DNA from 2 places in the Paenibacillus sp. PK4536 genome. Region 2 is predicted to be linked to the other one. Evidence: a T-box and tRNA genes for the amino acid it is inferred to sense, from the RefSeq annotation. Region 2 holds a T-box; the other holds one or more tRNA genes.

Region 1 (6,743 bases), 1.3 Mb from region 2:
GGTAGAGCACTGATTGGATGCGGGGCCCGCAAGGGTTACCAAGTTCAGTCAAACTCCGAATGCCACAGACTTTATTCCGGGAGTCAGACAGTGAGTGCTAAGATCCATTGTCGAAAGGGAAACAGCCCAGACCATCAGCTAAGGTCCCCAAGTGTGTGTTAAGTGGGAAAGGATGTGAAGTTGCACAGACAACCAGGATGTTGGCTTAGAAGCAGCCACCATTGAAAGAGTGCGTAATAGCTCACTGGTCGAGTGACTTTGCGCCGAAAATGTAACGGGGCTAAACACACCACCGAAGCTATGGCTTGATACTTTGTATCAGGGGTAGGGGAGCGTTGAATGAAGATTGAAGGTGTACCGCAAGGAGCGCTGGACCTCATTCAAGTGAGAATGCCGGTATGAGTAACGAAAAGATCAGTGAGAATCTGATCCGCCGAAAACCCAAGGATTCCTGAGGAAGGCTCGTCCTCTCAGGGTAAGTCGGGACCTAAGGCGAGGCCGAAAGGCGTAGTCGACGGACAACAGGTTGAAATTCCTGTACCACCGAAAGCCGTTATGAGCAATGGGATGACGCAGGAGGATAGTGACGCGGACTGATGGATGTCCGTTCAAGCAGTGAGGCTGATATGTAGGCAAATCCGCATACCCTAAGGCCAGGCTGTGATGAGGAGCGAAAATTGTAGTAGCGAAGGTCATGATTTCACACTGCCAAGAAAAGTCTCTAGCCAGGAAGCAGGTGCCCGTACCGTAAACCGACACAGGTGGGTGAGAAGAGAATTCTAAGGCGCGCGGAAGAACTCTCGTTAAGGAACTCGGCAAAATGACCCCGTAACTTCGGGAGAAGGGGTGCCCCGGTAGTGTGAATAGCACGAGGGGGCCGCAGTGAAAAGGCCCAAGCGACTGTTTAGCAAAAACACAGGTCTGTGCGAAGCCGCAAGGCGAAGTATACGGGCTGACGCCTGCCCGGTGCTGGAAGGTTAAGGGGAGTGGTTAGCGCAAGCGAAGCTATGAACCGAAGCCCCAGTAAACGGCGGCCGTAACTATAACGGTCCTAAGGTAGCGAAATTCCTTGTCAGGTAAATTCTGACCCGCACGAATGGCGTAACGATTTGGGCGCTGTCTCAACGAGAGATCCGGTGAAATTTTAATACCTGTGAAGATGCAGGTTACCCGCGACAAGACGGAAAGACCCCATGGAGCTTTACTGCAACTTGATATTGAACTGGGGTGCGATTTGTACAGGATAGGTGGGAGCCGTAGAAACCGGAGCGCAAGCTTCGGTTGAGGCGCCGTTGGGATACCACCCTGATCGCATTTGAGTTCTAACCTCGTACCGTGATCCGGTACAGGGACCGTGTCAGGTGGGCAGTTTGACTGGGGCGGTCGCCTCCTAAAGTGTAACGGAGGCGCCCTAAGGTTCCCTCAGAATGGTTGGAAATCATTCGAAGAGTGTAAAGGCATAAGGGAGCTTGACTGCGAGACAGACACGTCGAGCAGGGACGAAAGTCGGGCTTAGTGATCCGGTGGTACCGCATGGAAGGGCCATCGCTCAACGGATAAAAGCTACCCTGGGGATAACAGGCTTATCTCCCCCAAGAGTCCACATCGACGGGGAGGTTTGGCACCTCGATGTCGGCTCATCGCATCCTGGGGCTGAAGTAGGTCCCAAGGGTTGGGCTGTTCGCCCATTAAAGCGGTACGCGAGCTGGGTTCAGAACGTCGTGAGACAGTTCGGTCCCTATCTGTCGTGGGCGTAGGAAATTTGAGAGGAGCTGTCCTTAGTACGAGAGGACCGGGATGGACGCACCGCTGGTGTACCAGTTGTTCCGCCAGGAGCATCGCTGGGTAGCTACGTGCGGAAGGGATAAGCGCTGAAAGCATCTAAGCGTGAAGCCCCCCTCAAGATGAGATTTCCCAGTATGTAAGACCCCTTGTAGACGACGAGGTTGATAGGTTGGGGGTGGAAGTGCCGCAAGGCATGGAGCTGACCAATACTAATCGGTCGAGGGCTTATCCAAAATCTACAAACGCGATGTTTCAGTTTTCGGATTCAGTTTTCAGGGAGCAACTAACCTGTCTGTATATGATTTAACATGGAGAGATACCCAAGTGGCTATAAGGGGACCCTCTGCTAAGGGGTTAGACTGCGTTAGCGGTGCGAGGGTTCGAATCCCTCTCTCTCCGCCACTAGATCTTATGTTAAATAAGAATAGTGGACAGCATATCATGAAAGACTAGTTTTTAAATGTGGCGGTGTAGCTCAGCTGGCTAGAGCGTACGGTTCATACCCGTGAGGTCGGGGGTTCGATTCCCTTCGCCGCTACCATACATATCCCTGGAGATTTAGCTCAGCTGGGAGAGCATCTGCCTTACAAGCAGAGGGTCGGCGGTTCGATCCCGTCAATCTCCACCACCATATGCCGGTGTAGCTCAGTTGGTAGAGCAACTGACTTGTAATCAGTAGGTCGGGGGTTCAAATCCTCTCGCCGGCACCATTTTTATTTCAAAAAGTTATATAACCCTGGAACCGTGGTGTAGGGGTTAACATGCCTGCCTGTCACGCAGGAGATCGCGGGTTCAAATCCCGTCGGTTCCGCCATTTTTTTAATTAAATAAAATATATAATGAATATGTTATGGCTCGGTAGCTCAGTCGGTAGAGCAGAGGACTGAAAATCCTCGTGTCGGCGGTTCGATTCCGTCCCGAGCCACCATTTTTTGTATTCATTATGGAGGCTTAGCGAAGTGGCCAAACGCAGCAGACTGTAAATCTGTTCTCTCCGAGTTCGGTGGTTCGAATCCATCAGCCTCCACCAGTTTTATTTACTTTAAACTTAATATGAGTCATTAGCTCAGTCGGTAGAGCACCTGACTTTTAATCAGGGTGTCGAAGGTTCGAGCCCTTCATGACTCATCATATTAAAAAGCATCTTGCTAATCAGCAGGGTGCTTTTTGTTTTGTCTGCTTTTTTGTATAATTTGATGGAGTAGTCTTATTATGTTGATTTTTTATCTATATAATAAGTAGCCATCAATGTATGATTCTAGCTATGGAAGGAATTTATGATATGAACTGGAGTACATTAAAAGAACATATTGAATCAATCATAGATTACCGTATTGAAGAACAGTCTGTGGCTGTGAAAGATTGGGAATCAGATACGTATCGAGCGGGTCGAGAAGAAAGTGGATGGATCGCTGTGAAGCAAGATCTTGCTATAGTTACGTTATGGCAGATTCAACCGAAAGCTATTTCTTTAAATGCTTCTAGTACTTCCAAAGATTCAGAAGAGTCACTAGATAGTGATCATCAATATGTTATCCGTAAGCTTAGATCATTGTTAGAGTTATTGTTGCCTGCATTTACAGCATCTATGGCTACAGCAAGTCAGCCTTCTTCATTGTCTATTCGTGAACAAGGGATACAACAGCTAAGTGCTTGGATGACAGAGCAGCTAGATATGGGGCAGTCAAAAGCGATTATTCCGGATGGGTATCTTCTGAAAGAAAGATTAACCAGTTCGATGATTCCTTTTTTATTAATTGCGGATAGTCTTCAGACGGGTGTGCTTACAACCAAAGAATTAGAGAAGCTATTATATAGTTATTTTGGTGGAGAAGTATTATTATTGCCATTATCCCCAAATGAATGGTTTATCCTCACAAATCGTGAACTGATTGAAGATAGTTCTGATTTAAAACAAAGTCATGGTCGTGACTCTGATATAGAAGTAGAAGATACGGAAGAAGATGTACTGATGGATTTTTCATTAGGATTGTATGAATTGATTGCTAGTGAATGGGTAGGTATATTTCATATTGGTGTATCCAAGCCGATTGTTCCTAGTGAACGATTACTGGCTGAAGTCTCTCTATTGAAAGAAACAGTCACTCTAGGTAGACTTTTTCATGTTAAAGATCATATTCATCTTCCCTGGGAACTGTCTTTGGAGCGTCTATTGTACCGGATTCCTGATGAAGACCGTGCAGAGTTTGTAGCTAGAGCAGATCAATATTCAGATATGCTGGCTGATGAAGAGACAGTGGCTACGTTGGAGACTTTTTTCAAAATGGACTGTAATGTTAGTGAGACGGCAAAGCAATTGTATATTCATCGTAATACATTATTGTACCGTTTGGACAAAATTAAGCAGGAGACGGAATTGGATGTACGGCGGTTTGAAGACGCTGTTTTGATGAAGTTAACACTGCTATTGTATAAAGTGACAAAAAGCTGATGATTTTTTTGTATAGTTTGTCGATAGATGTCTTGGCGTGATTAGGGTAAGATAATAATAGAAAAAGAAATCGGTTACATAGGCGATCGTTATCACCTTCGCAGCCGTAATTCATAGCTGATTTTACTATTGAAATGAAGTTATAACTTATCGAAAAGATGTTGTAAACTCTACTCGATATTACAAATCAGACTACGGATTGATCAAGGACATATGCTCTATGATGTAACGTTATTACACTTTTAATTACAAAATGACATTCATATTCCAGGGAGGCTATTATTATGGCAGGCGTACGCTTAGAACACATTTTCAAGAAATATCCGGGTTCTGACAAAGCAACAGTTATCGACGTTAATTTGGATATCAAGGATAAAGAGTTCCTAGTACTGGTTGGACCTTCAGGTTGTGGTAAATCTACAACTCTTCGTATGATTGCTGGTCTGGAAGAAATTTCAGAAGGTAAATTGTACATTGGCGATCGCGTTGTTAACGACGTAGCTCCAAAAGACCGCGATATCGCGATGGTATTCCAATCTTACGCTTTGTACCCACATATGGATGTATATTCTAATATGGCGTTTGGTTTGAAATTGCGTAAAGTGAAAAAAGACGAAATCGAAAAACGTGTACGTGAAGCAGCTAAAATTCTCGATATCGAGCATTTGCTAGATCGTAAACCAAAAGCACTTTCTGGTGGTCAACGTCAGCGTGTTGCTTTGGGACGTGCGATTGTCCGTGATCCTCAAGTCTTCTTGATGGATGAGCCTCTTTCTAACTTGGATGCTAAACTTCGTGGTCAGATGCGTGCTGAGATTACTAAACTAGCTAAACGTCTTCAAACGACTGTTATCTATGTAACGCATGATCAGATCGAAGCAATGACAATGGGTGATCGTATCGTTGTTATGAAAGATGGTATTATTCAACAAGCAGCTTCTCCAGAAGAATTGTACAATCACCCACGTAATATGTTCGTAGCGGGCTTTATTGGTTCTCCTACAATGAACTTTATCCGTGGTACATTGTCCGAAAAATCAGGCGGTCTAACATTCAGCGCTGCTGGTGTTGAGCTTGCTATCCCTGGTGGTAAAGCACAAATCTTGAAAGACCAAGGATTCACAGGTAAAGAAGTGATTCTGGGTGTTCGTCCAGAAGATATTCATGAAGAGCCTGTATTCTTAGAAGCTTCTCCAGCGACTGCTTTTACAGCTAAAGTAGACGTATCTGAGAACTTGGGTCATGAAATGTTGCTATACTTGAGCGGTGTAGGTACAGATACTGTTGTTGCTCGTGTTGATGGTCGTTCCACTACTCGTGATAACGCTACAGCAACTATGGCTATTGATATGAACAAAGTTCATATTTTTGATACAGAATCTCAAGATAACTTGTTCTACACAGATCCTTCTTAATCCGTTACATCATATAACGTAAGAAGTTCTGATTGAACATTCGATAAAAGACTTACTATTCTGGTTTCGATCAGAAGGGTAAGTCTTTTTTTATGATAAAATGCGCATATCGGATAATGAACATGTAGTAGAGTTAGACGTGTAAACAATCTATAGATTTGTAAGTGAATCTGCCAATATAATTGATTTAACTAGCATTTTCTATTACGATGAGTACATTGGACATATTATGTACAGTGCGGAAAAGGATGGTTTGTGAAAAATCTATCTTTTTGGCGATGATCGTTTGGCTTTGGATTATGAATCACATAGAATACACCATACAGGATAAGCAACCTACTTAGAGAAAGGAAGAACAGAATGGCCAAACATGTGAAAGTTTCAGAATTGGTACAAATGTTCCAGCTTGAAGTTGTATCTGGAGGACTTGGCTTAAAACGAAATATTATGGTAGATGACTTGAACCGACCAGGATTAGAAATGGCAGGGTATTTTGAATATTATCCGACAGAACGTGTACAAATTCTAGGTAGAACCGAGCTTGCGTTTTTCAAAATGTTAACTCATGAAGAAAAAGCAGATCGTATGAAACGCCTTTGTAATGATGAGACACCTTGTCTTGTAATTACACGTGGACTTGAAGTACCTGAAGAGTTGATTGCGAGCAGTGAAGAGCATAATGTTCCTGTCTTACGTAGCAATCTGGCGACAACGATTTTATCCAGCCGTATTACAGGTTTTTTGGAGAAAAAATTAGCACCAACGGCTACGATTCATGGTGTATTGGTAGACCTTTATGGTGTAGGAATGCTGATTACAGGTAGTAGTGGTATTGGTAAAAGTGAAACAGCTCTAGAACTCGTCAAACGTGGACATCGTCTGATTGCCGATGATGCGGTAGAAATCCGTCAAACTTCGGATAATCAGCTTCATGGTACAGCTCCTGAATTGATTCGCCACCTACTTGAAATTCGTGGAGTCGGTATTATCAACGTGATGACTTTGTTCGGTGCAGGTGCGATTCGTAACAACAAACGAATTACTCTGGTCGTGCGCTTAGAAGCATGGCAACAAGAAAAACAGTATGATCG
Region 2 (6,743 bases):
CAGTTAGTATGGAAGATTGCTCTTTTTGTATATATTTTTCTAAGTAAAGATCCATTTAGGATATTTTAAGATTGAGAATATTCTTCAACATATGAACGTGTACCTGTCTGTTCATGATAATAGACTCGATATGTTTTACCATCGGCAGGATCGACAAAGACTTCAGAAGTAGGATGTGAATGCTTGAGAAGATCATCTTGTTGTTGGGAAGAGCGCTGTTTTCCTTTATATCGTTTATCAAAAAAGTACCAGCTTATTAAAAGAAGAGCCAGGAAACCACCAATTTGTAAAGTAAAATAGATAGCTCCTACATTAAAAAAACTCATGTGATCGGCTCAATGGTCACAACCGTACCATAAGCAACAATTTCACTCATACTACTACCGATATCGCCACTATCGAATCGCATCATCACCACTGCATTACCACCCATGGTATGAGCGCTTTCAACCATTCGATCTAATGCCTGACGGCGACCATCTTCGATCATTTGAGTATATTGCTTGATTTCACCACCGACTAATCCTTTAAAAGAAGCCATAATATCGCCACCTATTCCACGTGCACGCACAACGACACCAAAAGTCGAGCCCAGAACGTTAGTTACTCGGTAACCGGGAATATTTTCAGTCGTTACAATAATCATTTCGATCACTCCCATCTGATTGATAAAGCGTATACTATACTTTTTATATACGTAACGCGATCTGAAACGATACATAAATAAAAGAAGTTGCAAGATAAAATTGAATATGATATATTATATCTTGTCGTTAAGAAAGCCTAATGACTTTCCAAACGTGACCTCGGGATGTAGCTCAGCTTGGTAGAGCACCTGGTTTGGGACCAGGGGGTCGCATGTTCAAATCGTGTCATCCCGACCATCCATTCATGCGGGTGTAGTTCAATGGTAGAACTTCAGCCTTCCAAGCTGATAGCGTGGGTTCGATTCCCATCACCCGCTTACCGAAATACCAAGAGGAAGTCTTTGCATAAGCAAAGGCTTTTTTTGTTGTTTATTTCACTGAAATTTGGTTTTTCTCCAAAATTTTGTTATACTGTCGTTGTCAGCGGTAATGATACACCTTATATTTTTTAAGCTGACCATTCTGAAGAAATGAGAGGGTCCTATTGTCCAATGAAGTAAACATACGAATTTCCCTACGAACTGCACAGGATAGAAGCAGGCAGACAGCTCAAGCGGCTGATGCAAACGGGATACGTATGTCCATGGATAGCAATAGGAAACTGTTATGATAAACAGTTCAGGATGAAGATGGTTTTACTTTGACGATTAACGATGTCTTAGGCTAGCAAGAGGCATGAATAATCGTAAAGTAGAAGCACTATACACTTATATCCTTTTGCTTATTTTACATATGGATGATGAACGATCTGACGTTAGCATTATCAACCGCGAGGGCATCTGCTCTGGCGGTTTTTTTATGATTTCAGAGAGGATGATGTTCAATGACAACCATCGTAAAAGTAAGCAATTTAGCGAAAGACTGGAATGGAAAACGGATTTTTGAACAAGTGAATGTACAAATAGAAGCAGGCGAGCGTTTAGCTCTTATCGGTGAAAATGGAAGTGGCAAAAGTACACTGATCCAACTGCTGATGAATCATACTGAAGGCACAGAAGGCAAAATCGAACGATTTTTACCGTTAACACAGTGGGATTGGATGAGACAGCAAGATGATGCAAAGCATATTGGGCAAGGATGGACTACTTTAGAAATAGCTCGTCAAGGGAAGCCTGAGTTATGGGATTTGCGTCAGCAACTAGATGAATTAGAACAGCAACTTCAAAATATTTCGGTTGAACAACAAGGTGAACTTTACAATGAAGTGCTAGAACAATATGGGAGTACGTTAGAAACGTATGAAAAAAACAACGGATTCTTATGGGAGATTGAAGTCGAAAAGCAATTGACAGTGATCGGCATTGCTTCAGAGCTATGGAATGTACCTTATACTCAGTTAAGCGGCGGTCAGAAGACCAGAGTACGTCTAGCCTCTGTGTTAACACGGGATACCCAGTTATTGATCTTGGATGAACCGACCAATCATCTGGATACCGAAACGATGGAATGGTTAGAAAAGAGATTACATCAGTATACAGGTACACTGTTATTTGTATCCCATGATCGAGAATTTGTAGATCGGATGGCAACGTCTGTCTGTGAATTAACTTCTACAGGAATGACCAAATATAAAGGTGGATACCGTGATTACCGTGAACACAAACAGCGTGAGTTACGAGCACAAGAATCATTGTACAAAAAGCAAGAACAACAGCGTAAAGCATTACAAGAATCGATTCGCAATTATCAACAGTGGTTTGAACAGGCTCATCATGCAGCAGGGAAGCAAAATGAAGTGAAAATAACTAAAAGCTACTACAGAGACAAAGCGAATAAAAATATTTCACGTTATCACGCCAAAGAAAAAGCACTGGAACGGTTAGATACCGAAAGTGTGCAAAAACCGCGTGCTACGGACAAAATGAATTTTGAACTAGAAGCTAGTGAGTTTAAAGGGCATACGTTGATTCGGTTGGACGATGTAAGCTTTGGTTATTCAAACCATTCAGATCAAGAAGATCAGCATAGTGATTATAGCAAACACGCTTTAATTCAACATCTGGATATGAATGTACAACGTGGCGATCGGATAGCGATTACAGGGCCGAACGGCTCGGGCAAAACAACATTGATCAAGTTACTCCTCGGACAATTACAACCTTCTAGCGGTGAGCTATGGCATCATCCAGCATTAAATATAGGGTATTTTTCACAGGAACTGGAAGGGTTGCCTTTAGAAATGACTCTGCTAGATAGTCTATTGGTATTACCAGCGATGACACGAACAGAAGCACAGACGATTCTAGGTTGCTTTTTATTCCGTGGAGAAGATGTGTACAAGCAGATTGGTCATTTAAGTATGGGAGAACAGTGCAGAGTGGCATTAATCCGTTTATATTTTGGTGGTGCTAATGTATTAATTCTAGACGAGCCGACCAACTATCTCGATATCGCTGCCCAAGAAGTGATCGAGTCTGCGTTAGAACAGTATACAGGAACGATTATTATGGTTTCTCATGACCGGATGTTAGTTCGGCGATTAGCGACTCGTCTGTTGAAGCTGGAACGTGATCGTCCATATCAATGGTTTGAAGGCACTGTAGAGGAGTATGAAGCTGCTCAGGCACATCAGCAACAAGAAGTGCAAGCAGGTGGGGTAGAAGCGAATCAACAGCGTATGATGCTTGAGTTGCGTCTGTCTCAGTTATTATCTGGACTTGCCGATCAGAAAAAGACGAATCCTTCTATATCTCGATCAAGCGATCATTTGCCTAATGCTACACAATCGATTGAGAATCTCAACTTGGAACAGAACAACAATGATCCAGTCTGGCAAGAAATTCAATCGTTGCGCAAAGAGTTAGCGTCCTATTCGTCTCAGTCTTAAATAAATAGAAAGTTCTTTTTGCATAACAATCGTTGACGGGAAGGCTGGTTATTTGTAAAATAGTGAGTATCTATTTTCACTATGACATCTGCAACGAAAGAGAAGAGTAAACAGTACTGTCGTACAGGGAGAAAATGCCATTAGATTGAGAGCATTTTTACAGAAGCAGACTGTTGAAGTTCACTCTGGAGCAGCGTTCTGAAATATAAGTGAGCTGTATGATTAAGCTGATCTATAGATTAGGAATAGCCGGTGTAACGATCCGTTATCGTCGTTTCGAGCGAGAAGCTTATAATCTACATGTGATTGATTTAGAGGAGACTCTATATTGAGATACAGATTATAAATTTCTAACAAGGGTGGTACCACGGTCTTTTCGTCCCTTAAGGGGAGAGAAGGCCTTTTTTTGTTGTTTTAATAAGGTTTACACACTGCGTGATAGGAAGAAAGGGGCTTAACAACGATGAGCGAAATCGTCCAAATGCAAGAACATTTGCTTGCTTTGAAATCCGAAGCACTGGAAGTATTAGAAAAAGTAGCCACACCGAAAGAACTAGCAGATCTACGTGTTAAATACTCTGGTAAAAAAGGAGCTTTAACCGAAGTTTTACGTGGTATGGGTAAGCTTAGTGCTGAAGAACGTCCTGTTGTGGGTCAAGTGGCTAATGAAGTGCGTGAAGCGATCGAAGAAGTGATCAATCGCAAACAAGAAGAATTTGTACGTGCAGAGACGAACGAACGTCTTGCTGCTGAAAAAATCGATGTAACATTGCCTGGTCGTGGATTGCCACAAGGCGGTATCCATCCGATCAACAAAGTAATCGAACAAATGGAAGATATTTTCCTAGGCATGGGATACAGCGTAGCTGAAGGTCCTCAAGCAGAAAGTGATTATTATAACTTTGAAGCATTGAATTTGCCGAAAAATCACCCTGCTCGTGATATGCAAGATTCTTTCTATCTGACCGATGAATTGTTGATGCGTACCCATACTTCTCCTGTGCAGATTCGTGCGATGGAAGCGGCTAAAGGAAAAGCACCTTTGAAAGTGATTTGCCCGGGTGCTGTATATCGTCGTGATGATGACGATGCGACTCACTCTTTCCAATTTTTCCAAATCGAAGGATTGGTGATTGATAAAGGGATTCGTATGAGTGATCTTAAAGGAACATTACTTCAATTTGCTCGTGAAATGTTCGGAGAGTCTACTGAAATTCGTTTGCGTCCTAGCTTTTTCCCTTTCACAGAGCCTAGCGTAGAAGTTGACGTTACCTTTGTGAAAAAGAATGGTGAACGCATCTGGATCGAAGTGTTAGGTTGCGGTATGGTTCATCCTAAAGTGTTAGAAATGGGCGGTTTTGACCCTGAAGTATATAGTGGATTTGCATTTGGTATCGGCGTAGAACGGATAGCTATTCTAAAATACGGTATTGACGATATTCGTCATTTCTACAGTAACGATATGCGTTTCCTTAAACAATTCTCACGTATCTAATATAAAGGAGTGAATAGCAGTGAAAGTATCTACACAATGGCTGTCTCAATATGTTTCTTTGGATCAAGTCACTCCAGAAGAACTAGCAGAGCGCATTACACGTTCTGGAATCGAAATCGATAGCGTTGAATACCGTAATCAAGGGATTACAAACGTTGTTGTTGGTTATGTGAAAAGTAAAGAAAAGCATCCAGATGCAGACAAATTAAACGTCTGTGTAATTGATGCCGGACAAGGTGAAGACTTACAGATCGTATGTGGTGCTAAAAATATCGATGCTGGACAAAAAGTTCCAGTCGCTCTTGTAGGTGCTAAATTACCGGGCGGTATGGATATCAAAAAAGCCAAGTTGCGTGGCGTATTATCTCAAGGGATGATCTGTTCTGCCAAAGAACTAGGTATTAACGATAAATTGCTTCCTAAAGATCAACAAGAAGGTATTTTGGTTCTACCTGAACATACAGAAATCGGTACACCGATTGTAGAATTACTTGGCTTGGACGATGCTGTACTTGATTTCGATCTAACACCGAATCGTTCTGACTGCTTGAGTATGCTAGGTGCAGCTTATGAAGTAGGCGCTATTCTAGGTCGTGATGTACAATTGCCAGAATTGAATTTTGTAGAAGCTGGTGATGCAGCGGCAGATCATATTTCGGTAAACATTGAAGCGACAGAGCAATGTAGTCACTTCTCAGCTCGTTATATCAGCGGGATCACAGTTGGAGCTTCTCCACTATGGTTACAAAACCGTCTGATTGCAGCAGGGATTCGTCCGATTAGTAATATTGTCGATATTACCAACTTCGTGATGTTAGAATACGGACAACCTCTACATGCTTATGATGCAGACAAATTAAATCAAGGTGCAATTGAAGTACGGATGGCACGTGAAGGTGAAGTTCTTAACACATTAGATGATCAAGAACGTAAATTAGATGATCGTATGTTACTGATTACAAGTGGCGGACAGCCTGTAGGCCTTGCTGGCGTTATGGGTGGTGCTGATACAGAAGTGACAGCCTCTACTGTTAATATTTTGCTAGAATCTGCTAAGTTCGATGGTGGAACAATCCGCAAAACATCACGTCGTCTTGGGCTTCGTTCAGAAGCGAGTCAACGTTTTGAAAAAGAAGTCGATCCATCTGCGGTAGTACCAGCGCTTAATCGTGCAGCTGAATTGATCGTTCGTTATGGTCATGGATTGATTCACGAAGGTATTGTAGAAGAAGTGGTACAAGTAGCAGAAGAGAAAACACTTCAGTTGTCTTTGAGCAAATTAAATCGTTATTTAGGTACAGAATTGTCTTTACTTGAAATTAAAACGATCTTCTCCCGTCTTCAATTCCCTTATGGCGATGTAGCACAAGACTTATTAGAAGTACGTGTTCCTACACGTCGTGGTGATATTGTACGCGATGTAGATTTGATCGAAGAAGTAGCTCGTTTATATGGATATGATAATATTCCAACGACTTCGATCGAAGGCACAACAACACCAGGAGCATTGACTAAGTCTCAACGCTTACGTCGTACTGTGCGTCATTTGCTAACTCATGGTGGATATCAAGAAGCGATCACGTATTCGTTCACACATCCAGCCAAAAATGATCTGTTCCCGCAATTACGTGGAGAGCAACAACAAGTTGCCCTTGCGATGCCGATGAGTGAAGATCGTAGTGTGCTACGGAGTACGTTGATTCCGCAGTTGTTAGAAACAGCTTCATTTAACCGCAATCGTAAACAGGAAAATCTAGCTTTATTTGAAATCGGA

The links. A T-box is a leader RNA that pairs with one kind of tRNA and senses whether it is charged. The one in region 2 lies ahead of pheS (phenylalanine--tRNA ligase subunit alpha), so its partner is inferred to be a tRNA-Phe.
Region 1: it encodes a tRNA-Phe, which carries the amino acid that the T-box ahead of pheS (phenylalanine--tRNA ligase subunit alpha) is inferred to sense. The anticodon was not compared.

The regions. Positions count from the first base shown of each region.
Region 1 is NZ_CP126313.1:1,353,100-1,359,842, forward strand. It holds rRNA gene PO903_RS06220 (23S ribosomal RNA) at 1-2,018, shown strand, start outside; tRNA gene PO903_RS06225 (tRNA-Ser) at 2,096-2,187, shown strand; tRNA gene PO903_RS06230 (tRNA-Met) at 2,250-2,326, shown strand; tRNA gene PO903_RS06235 (tRNA-Val) at 2,338-2,413, shown strand; tRNA gene PO903_RS06240 (tRNA-Thr) at 2,420-2,495, shown strand; tRNA gene PO903_RS06245 (tRNA-Asp) at 2,524-2,599, shown strand; tRNA gene PO903_RS06250 (tRNA-Phe) at 2,638-2,713, shown strand; tRNA gene PO903_RS06255 (tRNA-Tyr) at 2,731-2,815, shown strand; tRNA gene PO903_RS06260 (tRNA-Lys) at 2,841-2,913, shown strand; gene PO903_RS06265 (PucR family transcriptional regulator) at 3,068-4,237, shown strand; gene PO903_RS06270 (ABC transporter ATP-binding protein) at 4,522-5,652, shown strand; gene hprK (HPr(Ser) kinase/phosphatase) at 6,013-6,743, shown strand, end outside.
Region 2 is NZ_CP126313.1:2,678,155-2,684,897, forward strand. It holds gene PO903_RS12025 (hypothetical protein) at 66-326, opposite strand; gene PO903_RS12030 (YbjQ family protein) at 323-646, opposite strand; tRNA gene PO903_RS12035 (tRNA-Pro) at 808-884, shown strand; tRNA gene PO903_RS12040 (tRNA-Gly) at 894-964, shown strand; gene abc-f (ribosomal protection-like ABC-F family protein) at 1,471-3,474, shown strand; T-box leader at 3,559-3,861, shown strand; gene pheS (phenylalanine--tRNA ligase subunit alpha) at 3,956-4,969, shown strand; gene pheT (phenylalanine--tRNA ligase subunit beta) at 4,989-6,743, shown strand, end outside.